DNA from 2 places in the Massilibacterium senegalense genome. Region 2 is predicted to be linked to the other one. Evidence: riboswitches for the same ligand, from Rfam matches in the RefSeq annotation. Region 2 holds a riboswitch; the other holds the start of a gene.

Region 1 (3,431 bases), on a different contig from region 2:
TACAACAGCTTTAAAAGGTTCTACTGAAGCTGAACAATTTTAATCGTAACAATTTTTCATTGGTCAAGTTTTTAAAATTTTATTGAATATGAATCTTCTTGTTTGTCGCTTCATCTTCTCTATGTAGGAAAAGTGGTATGGTATGGATAAGAGCTTAATATATATTTTTTCCCTAGCACCGTTTGCTAGGGATTTTTTTTGCTTTTGAATATAGAAAAAGGATATAAAAGAAAAATAATAAAGTTTCTCTAAAGGATATTTATCTGCAAGAAGGGAGAGTGTTATACTTGTAGTAGAAATGAAAAAGGGGTGAAAGGATGATCAAATCTTATTTTTATGAGCAGGAAACGAATCGTATGCATCATGATATTGATTTGCAAGATATTCCTGACTATTTACATTCCAAAAGTGATTTACTTTGGATTGACTTATACGACGTAAAACTAGAAGAATTAAAACGAATAGCGAAGATTTTTAACTTTCACCCATTAGCGATTGAAGATTGCCTTCACGATAGTCCAAGAGCTAAAATGGATGATTACGAAGAGTATTATTTCTTTGTGTTTCATGCACTCCGATATAATGAAGAAAGTGATGAAGAAATTTCAACTGTGGAACTAAATGTTTTTTTAGGACCAAATTATGTTGTCACGATACATAAGAAAAAGTTATTCGGTTTAGGGAAAATTGCAGCGGTTAGTTTGCATCATCCTCGTTTTTTAGAAAAAGGAGCAGATTATCTTCTTTATGCGATGATTGATAGTATTACGGATGAATATTTTCCAATCTTAGATCGCATTAATACACGGATTGATGAATTAGAAGATGAAATGTACGAACGTAAAAACAAAGAAGTAACCGAAGAATTTTTAGCGTTAAAACGAACGATTATTTTAATTCGTCGGGTGATTTTGCCACAACGACGGATTTTTTCGAATAGTAATGGAAAGTGGCAATTTGAAATGACAGAATCGAACGTTCCGTTTTTTATCGATTTAATTGATCATTTAGAACGAATTGTTGATTCGACAGAAACATGTCGTGATCTCGTGAATAGTGCCCTAGATACGTACTATTCTATCGTTAGTGCAAATCAAACAGAGAAGTTAAATATTTTAACGATGATTTCCACGATTATGTTACCGTTAACGTTTATAACAGGATTTTTTGGGATGAACGTTCCTCTCCCATACCAAGATTCTCCATGGATGACAGTCGTTATTTTTACGATATTAGGAGCTCTGACGTGGATGATGTATCGTTTCTTTAAAAAGAAAAAGTTTTTATGAATAGGTTGACAAGCAAAAAATACAAGAGTAAAGTATAGCTACAAAAATAGTATATTGCCTTAAATCGCTGAATCATTTCAGAGTGAGCGGGGGAACCAATTTTTGGGGTGAATTTATCATTTGTATAAAGGGGAAACTCTCATTCCCTAATCCGACAGCTAACCTCGTAAGCGTTATAAAGAGAGAAGGTTTCTGAAAAAAAGGACCGTTTCTTTGAATCGGTCTTTTTTTGTCCCTCATAAGGCAACAATGGTTGGCTTACTTCAAATGTGAGGAGATTGGATAACATGAAAAAGCAAATTGCAGTCATCGGTTTAGGTCGTTTTGGCGGGACCGTGTGCGAGGAACTACAAAAATTAGGCGTAGAAGTATTAGCGGTTGATACCAATGAACAAAAAGTAAATGAATATGTTTCGATTGCTACGCATGCTGTTACGGCGCAAGGAACAGACGAAAAAGCGTTAGAAGCATTAGGTATTCGCAATTTTGATTGTGTCATTGTCGCAATTGGAGATGATTTGCAAGCTAGTATTTTAACAACTTTATTATTAAAAGAGCAAGGGGTGAAAGAAGTTTGGGTAAAAGCAAAAAATGATTACCATGATAGAGTCTTGCGTAAAATTGGTGCAGATAGGATTATCCATCCTGAACGGGATATGGGAGAAAAAATTGCGCAGTATATTTTATCTGATAACATTATGGATTTTATTGAACTTTCCCCTGAATATAGCATTGTAGAAGTAGTTGCAATGAAACGTGTAATAGGAAAAACCCTAGCAACATTAGATTTTCGGGCTAAATATGGATGCAATATTATTGCCATTAAACGAAATGATAAAATGATTGTTTCACCAACAGCGGATGAAGTAATCAAAGAGGATGATCTGTTAGTCGTCATAGGAGCAAATAAAGATATTGCACGATTACGTCGAGAAGGATAAGAGAATCATGAGACGACAACAAACTGTAAAACATGTACAAAATAAAACATTACCATTTAGTCCACCGCAAGTTTTAGCGTTAAGTTTTTTCTTGTTAGTGATGATAGGAACGATGGTATTAAAATTACCGTTTGCAACGAAAATGCCTGTTTCCTGGTTAGATGCATTATTTACGGCTATGAGTGCAGCGACGGTGACAGGATTAAATGTAGTAGATACCGGAACAACATATACTTACTTCGGACAGTTCGTTATTTTAGCACTGATTCAAGTTGGTGGTTTAGGAATTATGTCGTTTGCTTTATTAATTTTTATCACGTTAGGAAGAAAGATAGGGGTAAAGCAAACGATTATTTTTCGTGAAGCACTAAATCAAACGTCTTTTCAAACGATTTTACCGTTAGTAAAAAGTTTATTTTGGTTTTCTATGATTGTTGAATGTAGTGTAGCGGTAGTACTACTTTTTCGCTTTGTTCCGGATTATGGTTGGATAAAAGGGAGTTATTATAGCATCTTTCATAGCATTTCTGCTTTTAATAATGCAGGATTTTCCCCTTTTCCAACCAATCTAGTAAGCTATGTAGGGGATCCTATTGTAATGATAGCCATTACGACTGCGATTATTTTAGGAGGACTTGGTTTTCCGGTTGTAATGGATATGTTGGAAAAAAGAAAGTTTAGAAAATTAATGATTCATTCTAAGTTAATGATTATTGGTACAATATTTCTTAATTTGTTTGCGATGATTACATTGTTTTTTTTAGAATATACGAATCCACAAACGTTACAATCACTTCATTCTTTAAGTGATAAATTATGGGCTGCTTATTTTCAATCGGTAACGTTGCGGACAGCTGGATTTAATACAATTGACATTCAAAGTGTGACAGAATCTTCTGCAATTTTGATGATTGCGCTTATGTTTATCGGTGCTGGTAGTACATCTACGGGCGGGGGGATTAAGCTCACGACGTTTATCGTTATTTTGTTAAGTGTGATTACTTTTATTAAAGGAAAAAAAGAGCCTGTGATTTTTCAACGTTCGATTAAAGAAAGTGTGATATATCGTTCGTTAGCCATAAGTGCTGTTAGTATGATGTTTATTTTTATCGCACAATTTATTTTAGGAATAACAGAGAAGGTAAGTTATTTACGCATTTTATTTGAAGTGGTATCTGCCTTTGGGACGGTCGGATTATCT
Region 2 (3,431 bases):
CTCCGTTTTTCAGCACCTTATTGGCTACAGTATCTTTTTTGGTTTGCTTTAAGCTATCGGCTTGTGCCTTTCCTCGCCCTTCCGCTAATGCTTCAGCAAAATTACTAAACAGGAGGGTAAATAAAAGGATAATAAACACAGCTAGATTGTAGCCGAATCGTCCTTCCGCTTCAAAAAGGGAAGGGGAAAGCATCATCAAAAGTACAAATATCGCGCCAATTTCTACGACAAATAAAATCGGATTTTTGATTATAACAAGTGGATTTAATTTAACAAAACTTTCAATCACCGCCTTTTGCAGGACGGCTGAGTTTAGCTTAGGTGTGACATTTTTCATTGTTTTTTCACCTCATTCAATTAACGAATCGTTAAATATTCTGCGATTGGCCCAAGTACTAGTACTGGTAAAAAGGTTAAAGCACCTACGATTAGCACAGTGCCAATCAGAAGTAATGCAAATAAAGGTTGATCTGTTTTAAACGTACCGATTGTTTCAGGAATTGGCTGCTTCTTAGCAAGTGAGCCAGCCACTGCTAATAAGGCGATAATTGATATATATCGTCCAAGCAACATCACAAGTCCGGTCGAAATGTTCCAAAATGGAGTGGCATCTCCTAATCCTTCAAATCCTGAGCCGTTGTTGGCTGCGGATGAAGTATATTCATAGAGCACTTGTGAAATGCCGTGAAAACCAGGGTTACTAATTGCTTCTTTTCCGAAATCCGTCATGAGTGCCAGAGCTGTTGGACCAAGAATAATAAGCGGATGGGTCAATAAAGCAATTGCAATTAGTTTCATCTCCTTAGGCTCAATTTTTCGCCCTAAAAATTCGGGTGTACGACCAACCATTAATCCACAAATGAATACTGCGATAATGGCGTACATAAGCATATTGACTAACCCGACGCCATCCCCTCCAAAAATTGAATTTAACATCATGAGCGAAAGGGGGGTAATGCCCCCAAGTGGCGTTAACGTATCATGCATATTATTTACTGTTCCTGTTGTAGCGGCGGTTGTTACAGTACTAAACAGAGCTGATTGAGCGATACCAAATCGCATTTCTTTTCCTTCCAGACTACCTTGAGAACCATCTAATCCGATATTGACGAGAGCTGGATTCCCTTGGCTTTCTGAAAAGTAAATGAGGGAAAGGAAGGATAGAAAAATCAATCCCATCGACGAAAAAATGATCCAACCTTGCTTTTGATTTTTGGCAAATCGTCCGTAAGTATAGGTTAAGGCGGCTGGAATACACCACATTGATAACATTTCAATTACGTTGGTCAAAGGGCTTGGATTTTCAAATGGGTGAGAAGAGTTCACGCCGAAAAATCCTCCGCCATTTGTTCCTAGATGCTTAATGGAAACGAGAGATGCAACCGGTCCAATAGCAATTTCTTGTTTTTCACCAGAAAGGGTTGTTAGTTCGATAGACGGATCTAACGTTTGTGGCACCTTCAAGCTGATGAGAACAAGTGTAACTATGATGGCCATTGGAAGTAATAGCCTTGTGTGACCTTTTACAAAGTCCTCAAAAAAGTTCCCGAGTTTTTGTCCTTTTGAGGTGATTCCTCGAATGAATACGATGGCAACGACAATACCTGTAACGGCTGATGTGAACATCATCATCATAATGACAGCCATTTGTGAAAAATAAGATAATCCAGTTTCACCGCTATAATGTTGCAGGTTTGTGTTTGTCATAAAGCTAATAATGGTATTGAACGCTAATGTTGGTTCCATACTGTCCATATGATTTGGATTGAAAGGTAAGTATTTTTGCAGTCGTACAATTGTATATCCAACAGCGACAAAAATGACGTTTGTTAAGATCAGCGAGAGAGTATATTTTTTCACTGACATATTTGGTCTATCTTTTAACCCACTGATTGAAAAAATGATATTTTCAAATGGCTGAAATAGTTTATCAGAAGCGTTGGGTTGGCCAGAAAACACATGATAAATGTAAGATCCCAGTGGTTTGACAAGCAGTAAAAGCAATATCAACACAACACTAATTTGCAATAAATCCATGGATGGAATCCTCCTTCATTTTTTAAAACTTTTCCGGGTGAATAAGCACATAAAGTAGAAAAATTAATAGACAAATAGTTACAAATGCTGCGAACATCATCATTTATCCCCTCCGAGCGTTTGATGACACCAAGAAATAAAAAAAGAAAACAGGATGAACATAATAGCGAGCATACCGGCCATTAATAGATCCATTTAGTTAAAACACCCCTTTTTTGTTAAAAAATGATTATGAAAAAAGCAAAAAAGAAGCCACAGGAAGAGGGCACTCTTCCTGTGGCTTCTTATACGGCATAGAAAAAAAGCCGTGTGAAACACAGAATTTGTGTTGCCTCTCTCAATGCGCTGACGAGGTTAGCTGACGGATTCGGGCTTGAGAGTGCCCTACTCAATGTTTTGAGATTCACCCCATGTGACTCATGAGCCACGGTTGGTTCCCCCGCTTCCTAAAAAAATAGGAACTAAGCAAAATAGATGCAAACGATTCATTATTTATTTGTTTAGTTTGTTTATAAAATACTCACCATCTCCCTCTCACAACGCTTACGAGGTTAGCTGACGGATTCGGACAGCAAGAGTTGCCCTACTCAATGTTTTGAGATTCACCCCAGTGTTCATTGGTTCCCCCGTTTCTCATGAATTTCATGCAGAATTCAGCGAATTGGAATAATTTCTTAATGGAAAATTAAGATAAAGTTATTATATTTCTATTGTGATAATTTGTAAAGAAAATTTTATTTTGATTTTTAGGAAATGATCCTTAGCTGCAAAATCGACAATAACATTGCTAATTCATTATGAAAAAGAAATATATATCTATTATCCTAATTGATTTAATTTTGGCCGGAGTTATTTCTACTTGAATATAAACTAACAAAATAAAACCGAGAATAATAATTTTATTGACGACCTTTATTCGTCTTGTTCGAATGGTTTCGATTTGGATATTTTGTTGTCCTTCTAGAAAATAAAGTGTCTGTAGCCATCTGATTAGATTATATGCCAATAAACTTAACATTATCCTAGTTTCACTTTCTTAAAAAAATGGCTACTTATTTTATCCAAACTAAAGCCAAACTTAGTTTTCTTGATATAGTTTTCCAGCAGGAATTTTTGTTGTACACACTTATGTATGCTAATTATGATCTAAAAAAAACGTAATGACAATGAATATTGAAAAGTTCACGAGAGTGTAAAAAATTTTGTGTAAATAGATTTATTCCATTTTCGTCATAGAAAAAGGAAGACCCTTTTTGGAGAATAAAGTTGGCGACAAAATTCACAGAAAAGAGGTCGTCCCATGAATAATTTTACTACAGATTTAATCGAAGCACTGGCTCAAAAACAAGATATAGAAGAAGTTTTTCGTTTACATTTAGAACATGTAATCAATC

Evidence for each region. A riboswitch is a leader RNA that binds a small molecule or an ion and turns the genes downstream of it on or off. The one in region 2 is predicted to bind cyclic di-AMP.
Region 1: it holds a riboswitch for cyclic di-AMP, as region 2 does, so the genes downstream of both, BN1372_RS03895 (potassium channel family protein) here and BN1372_RS15770 (potassium-transporting ATPase subunit F) in region 2, are expected to answer to the same signal.

Annotation. Positions count from the first base shown of each region.
Region 1 covers NZ_LN831786.1:96,987-100,417, forward strand. The annotation lists gene aceA (isocitrate lyase) at 1-43, shown strand, start outside; gene corA (magnesium/cobalt transporter CorA) at 318-1,289, shown strand; cyclic di-AMP (ydaO/yuaA leader) riboswitch at 1,345-1,477, shown strand; gene BN1372_RS03895 (potassium channel family protein) at 1,577-2,230, shown strand; gene BN1372_RS03900 (TrkH family potassium uptake protein) at 2,238-3,431, shown strand, end outside.
Region 2 covers NZ_LN831779.1:35,094-38,524, reverse strand. The annotation lists gene kdpB (potassium-transporting ATPase subunit KdpB) at 1-337, opposite strand, end outside; gene kdpA (potassium-transporting ATPase subunit KdpA) at 358-2,037, opposite strand; gene BN1372_RS15770 (potassium-transporting ATPase subunit F) at 2,060-2,134, opposite strand; cyclic di-AMP (ydaO/yuaA leader) riboswitch at 2,365-2,515, opposite strand; cyclic di-AMP (ydaO/yuaA leader) riboswitch at 2,564-2,706, opposite strand; partial or broken gene BN1372_RS14815 (IS256 family transposase) at 3,338-3,431, shown strand, end outside.